3 regions of the Phyllobacterium sp. K27 genome follow, and region 1 is predicted to be linked to each of the others. Evidence: riboswitches for the same ligand, from Rfam matches in the RefSeq annotation. Region 1 holds a riboswitch; each other region holds the start of a gene.
What was found. A riboswitch is a leader RNA that binds a small molecule or an ion and turns the genes downstream of it on or off. The one in region 1 is predicted to bind cobalamin.

Region 1 (2,267 bases):
GAAAGAAATCGCATGATCGCCCAGAATGTGATTCCACGTTGTCGGGTAATGATAAAGCAACAGCGAACCGATCTGCCGCGTGCTCACATCGTCGCTGAGCTGCCGCGCCACAGCGCGCTTGCCCGAAAGGGTGTAGCTTTCAGATTCGTGGAGCAGCGGCACGCGTGTCGCACGGTACTGGCCATTTTCATCGATACGGAACACGCTTGGAAGACCCGCCGCTTCGCACTTGTCCCAATGCGCAACAATCTCCGGGTCATCCTTCGAGCCTTGTATGCCGGCTACGCTTGGTGCTTCCGGAAATGTCTTGCAGAGTTCCGGGTGATTGGCGGCACAGTGGTAACATTCGCGGTTGTTTTCCCAGACCAGCTTCCAATTGCCCTTTTCAACAATCGAACTTTGGAAAGCGACTTTGGTTTCGCCAAGACGGTGCGGTGCAAGATAAGGGTCGATCAAAGCGCGCGTCGCAGCAAAATCGGGCGCGATTGGCGCAAGGCAAATGAAAATATATCCGCCAATGCTTTCGCAATGCACTGTCTTCAGGCTGTGCTGGCTGGCGTCGAAATCATCGCCCATCTGGCGCGCGAATAAAAGCCTGCCGTCCAGCTCATAAGTCCACTGGTGATAGGGGCAAACGAGCTTCGCCGAGGTGCCCCGTTCAGAAGCGCAAACACGCGAACCGCGGTGGCGGCAGGAATTGTGAAAGGCACGGACTTTCTTTTCGCGATCCCGTACGATAACCACTGGGTAGTCGCCGATCTGCACCGTGAAATAATTACCCGGCCGCGCCACTTCGCAATCGTGACCGATGAACAGCCAGTCGCGATAGAAGATATTTTCCATATCCAACCGGAAATACTCCGGATCATTGTAAAAGGCCTGCTCGAGGCCATAGCCCGGTTTCCGGTGTTTCAGGTTCCGGAGCAGTTCACTATGTGCGTCCATGTCGTGTCCTCGCCATCTCATTTGCGAAAGAACTGACTGGTGGTGACGGAGAAGACCGTCCGTATGGTTGCCCATACAAAACAATGCTCCTTGATCGCCCACCGCGATCAGTCGATGTTATCGCTTGCGGCTGGTTTCCGGGCTCTGGAGTTGCCTTGCAGGCTTCACGGCGCCTTCCCGGAACAATGCTCCAGTGGCTATTTTGCCGCGTTTCACTCCACTACCGTTGCGGGGGCAGCGCCGGGATTAAACCGGCTTCCCAATTCTCCACCTTCCCTAGAAAGCGGCACCTCAAGTAGCCTGATAAAAGCACTCGGATGATAAAAAGAATAGGTGCGGAAACGACATCGCATTTACACAAGACGACACGGCTGAAAAAATAGAAAATGTCTTTATCTGACACGTCCGAATGGAGCTTGCTTTTGACAGACAGCCCTCTCCTACATCAGAAATGAACCACCGCCTGAAATGGCGATGATTCATTTTCTGAATTGAGGGATACTTAAAGACTATGATGCAGATATTGCTTGATTGATTCCGGCCTCATCTCAATTGAAAAACCCGGCAGTGAGGGCGGCATATAGGCCGCATTCTGGATGTTGCAGGGATCTATGAAATGCTCATGCAGATGGTCGACATATTCAATAACCCTGCCCTCTTTGGTGCCGGAAACGGCAATATAGTCGATCATCGATAGATGCTGCACATATTCGCATAGACCCACGCCGCCCGCATGCGGCCAGACGGGCAGCTCGTACTTTGCCGCAATGAGCAGGACTGCCAGGACTTCGTTCAACCCGCCCATGCGGCAACTGTCGATCTGCACAACGTCAATTGCGCCTTCAGCGATGAACTGCTTGAACATGATGCGGTTCTGGCACATCTCGCCCGTTGCAACCTTGACCGGATGGATCGCCTGACGAATTTTGCGATGCCCCGCAACATCGTCCGGGCTCGTTGGCTCTTCAATGAAGAATGGTTTGACGAAGGCCAGTTTGTTTACCCAGTCAATTGCTTCATTGACTTCCCACACCTGATTGGCGTCGATCATAAGAATGCGATCCGGACCAATCACTTCGCGCGCAATCGTGAGGCGTCGGATATCGTCTTCGAGATCGCGGCCGACCTTCATCTTGATATGGTTGAAGCCTGCATCCACCGCTTCCTGACAAAGACGCCGCAGCTTTTCATCGGAATAGCCGAGCCAGCCTGCGGAAGTCGTATAGCAGGGGTACCCCTCAGCTTTCAGCGTCTCGACACGCTCTTTCTTGCCCACTTCTGCCTTGCGCAGAATTTCAAGCGCCTCGTCACGCGTCAATACG
Region 2 (2,267 bases), 420 kb from region 1:
TGTTGAGACGGCAAATTCAGAAGCGAGCGTCGGAGGCACAGCCGATGTCAGATCCTCTGCTTCAGGTGCGCCATAAATATGGGGAGCGACGATCAATAGAACACCAAGAGTTTTCGCCCATATCTGCTCACGAAGGACAATCAGATAGACACCGCCTGCCGTCAGAACCACGGTTATCAGCCACCAAGCCTGTCGTGTAGCCAAATCGGCTGCAGGCATGGCGGGCAATTCAGGTGCAAGGCTGAATGCCGGTGCGAAATTGAAGATGAAGAATCCTGCGAGACCCCAATAAATTCCGTTCTGTAACGTAATACGGCGGCCAAGGAAAAGTGCGGCTGCACCGGTGATCAGCGCAAAACCTGCTCCGGCCACCAGATTGATCAACAGCGTGTTACCGAAGCGCCCGAACGGCAGCTCAGGTCCGGCCTCTTCCCCATGGTCGTGCGGAGCGACCGCGGCAGGCGCGGCGTCAGTTGTAGCCGCCGGGGCATCATGGGAGTGACCTTCACCACTCGCACTTTCATATTCTTCCGCGTGTAAAATGAGCGGTACATTTTTTACATACATGGCCGGCGTCAAAACAATTCCGGCAAAAAGTCCGGCTAAGATCGTAGCCAGCAGATATTTGACCAACATGGAATTTACTCCCAATTCCAAAAGCGAGGCACCGGGCACCTGAAAAGGTCCCGGACCAAACAAACCATCATTGTTTCAATGCTTAAGAGTCGACGGCTGAATCAGTGTTTCAGCTATCAAAGACTTAATGGCAAGGAAATCCATATGAATGGCGGGAGTCGTGCGCTGTATCATGCAGCGTTTCAGAATGTGAAAGACCGACGCCATAAATAATGAACACACCAAGCAGCAAAGATACAACCGCTGTGGTCAGACGCGATGCGAGCGGGAGAGAAATTGTATTCGAAGTACGAACAGCCGCCATAACAACCTCCGTGCAGGGCCAGAAGGGACAATCCCCCTCGGTTTTGGGCACTATTACCCTATGACTGGCAGGTCTCCTGGCTCGCGGGTCGCAAGATAAATGCCGCCTTCCCGGTTTCCCAGTGACTGCTGTCCGCTTTCGCATTCAGCATGGCATCTAACCTAACCGCTCTACAGTCGCGGGGTCGGCTGCGGTGGGATCGCCCTAATGGGTACGACCGTCGCATTCCCTTTTGATCCCTTGGCCTTTGGCCAATGCGGGAACCAATCATCTTTCGAACGTTATTCACCAAGCTGTCTAAAAGTCAAACGAATCTGCGACACCTTCACCGCTGCTAACGTCATCAGGCGGGTTTAAGAGCAAACAGTGCTTCAATATCCAGAACGGACTCCAATTGTGCAGCAATAGAGTCGAGTGCAGAATCCACCCCAGCATGATAATCTAGAGTGCCAGCGGATATCCCCATAGACTTTAAGAATGCCGCCCGAAATGCATCTGCACTGAAAAGACCATGCATATAGGTGCCGAACACTTTGCCATCCGCGGATATTGCGCCGTCCGCCACGCCATCAATATTCACGGCTGGACGGATGCAATCGGGGCCAGTCGTTCGACCGAGATGAATTTCATAGCCTTTCAAGGGCAAATCAAACTGCAATGAATGGGCCTGGACATTGCGTACGGTCTTTTCCGGCTCCATAACGGTATCGATATCGAGATAACCAAGTCCTTTGATTTCGGTGGTACTTCCTTCAATCCCTTGAGGGTCCGATACCGTTTTACCAAGCATCTGGAAGCCGCCGCAAATGCCAATAATATGACCACCTCTGCGCCTGTGCAGGTCGAGATCCTGGTCCCAACCATTTTCACGGAACTGCTGAAGGTCGCCAATCGTCGATTTGGAACCCGGAATAATGACCAAACCGGCATCTGCGGGTAGCCGCTCACCACTTCGAACCATGACCACCTCAACCTGTGGTTCGGCTATAAGTGGATCAAGATCGTCAAAGTTAGCAATGCGATCAAGCACGGGAACGGCAATCTTTAATGCGCGCTCACCGCCTTTGACGAGGCGTTCCAGTACGACCGAATCTTCGGCTGGCAGACGGGAAGCATCTTTCAACCATGGAACAACCCCGAAGGACGGCCAGCCCGTAAATTGCGTAATGGATTTCAAACCATCATCGAAAAGCGAAATGTCGCCTCGAAACTTGTTGATAAGATAACCGGCGATCATATTGCGATCTTCCGGTGAAAGAATTGCATGCGTTCCCACAATCGATGCGATCACCCCGCCCCGATCAATATCGCCCACAAGCACAACCGG
Region 3 (2,267 bases), 560 kb from region 1:
GGCTTCCCTGAAACTGGTTTTCCTGCTCCGCAGGGCCCATATTATACAGGCGTCGGCTACAGCAATGTTGGCGATATTGCCCGCAAGATCGTCGAAGAACATCTCGATATCTGCCTGAATGCCGGCATCAACCATGAAGGCATCAATGCCGAAGTGGCCAAGGGCCAGTGGGAATTCCAGGTTTTTGGCAAGGGCTCCAAGAAGGCCGCCGATGAAGTCTGGATTGCGCGTTACCTCCTGCAGCGCCTGACAGAAAAATACGGCATCGATATCGAATATCATTGCAAGCCGCTCGGCGATACTGATTGGAACGGTTCGGGCATGCATGCCAACTTCTCCACCACCTATATGCGTGAAGTCGGCGGCAAGGATTACTTCGAAAAGGTCATGGCTGCATTTGAGCAAAATTGCGCTGCTCACATCGCTGTCTATGGACCGGACAACCACATGCGCCTCACCGGCAAGCATGAAACCCAGTCAATCCATCAGTTCAGCTATGGCATTGCTGATCGCGGTGCATCGATCCGTGTTCCGCACAGCTTTGTAAACAATGGCTACCGCGGCTATCTGGAAGATCGTCGTCCGAATTCGCAGGGCGATCCATACCAGATCGCTTCGCAAATCCTGCGGACAATTTCTGAAGTGCCGGAAGATGCGGAAGAAGTTCTGGCCGCTTGATCTGGTTTGAATGATTTGAAATGGCGCAGGCATCAGCTTGCGCCATTTTCTATTTGGCGGTGCAGATCGTGGTCTATCCGATCGGTTGGCCCGTCTATTTCCCCGGTTAATTTTGGTCTGCCTGTTGACCTCGATAGGTGTGCTGCGCTCTTATGAGAACGTTCCGGTTCTCCCGTGCCGCAAGGCCGGGAGCTAAGAGGGAAGCCGGTGAAATGATTTTCACCAATGCCGGCGCTGCCCCCGCAACTGTAAACAGCGAGTTGCTGTCGCCTGAACCTGTTCAGGCAAAAGGTCACTGGGATTTCCCGGGAAGGCCAGACAGCAATACTGACCTGTGAGCCAGGAGACCTGCCGAAACATGATGAACGTCCACGGGCGGGGTGTCCCGGTGTGTCGCTTGCAATGGTTTGCCGCAGGCTGACTATCTGCAATCTTCGCCCTTGCCCCTTGCCCCCTAACAATCGGGGTTAAGCATGTCACTCGGCGCCAACACAAATCAATGCAGCAATCCGCAAGCCGTCAATGCGTCAAGCGCACCGGAAGACGTGTTTCTTGCGTGGTTGCTTTCCCGGCCTCGCGGCGCAGATCTTATCGCCGCTGCGTCGAACGAAATCATCAGGCTTGAAGCCTGTGCCGGCAAACATGCGGGCGCGAAACGTCTCCACGCGCTGTTCTGTGGCTTGATCGAAGAAATGCAGGGATTGCAGCCTTCGCAAGTTTCGCGTGTGTCCCAGTGAAGCGCAAAGTGCTGATCATCGGAATTGGCGCTGGCAATCCTGACTATGTGACCATACAGGCCGTCAATGCGCTCAATCAGGTGGATGTGTTCTTCATTCCCGATAAGGGAGCCGAGAAAGAGCAGCTATCCCGCATTCGCCGGGAAATCTGCGAGCGGTTCATTACCGATCCTGATTATCGGATGGTGGATTTTGAAACACCGATACGTCAGAAACCTTCCTCCACATACCGTGCGAGCGTGACAGATTGGCATGACAAGGTGGAGGCGACCTATGAGCATCTGCTGATGGAGGAGCTTGGCGATGATGAATGCGGTGCTTTCCTCGTCTGGGGCGATCCATCGCTTTATGACAGCACGATCCGCATTCTCGACCGGCTGAACGCCAAGGGAAGCTTTGAGCTGGACTATGATGTCATTCCAGGAATTACCAGCATTCAGGCGCTGACGGCGAGACATAAGATCGTGCTCAATCGCATCGGCGAGTCGATCACGATTACCACCGGGCGCAAGCTTGCGGAGGGTTTTCCGAACAATTCGGAAAGCGTGATCGTGATGCTCGACGGCGAGGGCGCCTTCAAAGCCGTCGAAGAGGATGTCGATATTTATTGGGGTGCCTACATAGGCACTGAGGACGAGATACTCATGTCCGGCAAGCTGCGCGAAGTGGTTGACGATATTGAGCGGCTGCGGAATGTGGCACGCGCGCAAAAAGGCTGGATCATGGATACGTATTTGCTGAAGAAGCCATATGACGAGGTTGAAGAATAGCCGCAATTATAACCCGAAGCGGTTGCCTCATGCCTTCAAAGCGCATTGGCATGACAGGCCCGGCAACCCACTCCAATAGGTG

Region 2: linked by a shared signal. The riboswitch ahead of ACYJL1_RS08690 (CbtB domain-containing protein) and the one ahead of ACYJL1_RS06650 (aromatic ring-hydroxylating oxygenase subunit alpha) in region 1 are both predicted to bind cobalamin.
Region 3: linked by a shared signal. The riboswitch ahead of ACYJL1_RS03990 (hypothetical protein) and the one ahead of ACYJL1_RS06650 (aromatic ring-hydroxylating oxygenase subunit alpha) in region 1 are both predicted to bind cobalamin.

The regions. Positions count from the first base shown of each region.
Region 1 is NZ_CM139240.1:1,374,146-1,376,412, reverse strand. It holds gene ACYJL1_RS06650 (aromatic ring-hydroxylating oxygenase subunit alpha) at 1-945, opposite strand, end outside; cobalamin riboswitch at 1,057-1,254, opposite strand; gene ACYJL1_RS06645 (L-fuconate dehydratase) at 1,448-2,267, opposite strand, start outside.
Region 2 is NZ_CM139240.1:1,794,711-1,796,977, reverse strand. It holds gene ACYJL1_RS08695 (CbtA family protein) at 1-636, opposite strand, end outside; gene ACYJL1_RS08690 (CbtB domain-containing protein) at 761-940, opposite strand; cobalamin riboswitch at 990-1,223, opposite strand; gene ACYJL1_RS08685 (cobyric acid synthase) at 1,284-2,267, opposite strand, start outside.
Region 3 is NZ_CM139240.1:816,224-818,490, forward strand. It holds gene ACYJL1_RS03985 (glutamine synthetase beta-grasp domain-containing protein) at 1-678, shown strand, start outside; cobalamin riboswitch at 826-1,048, shown strand; gene ACYJL1_RS03990 (hypothetical protein) at 1,152-1,415, shown strand; gene cobF (precorrin-6A synthase (deacetylating)) at 1,424-2,185, shown strand.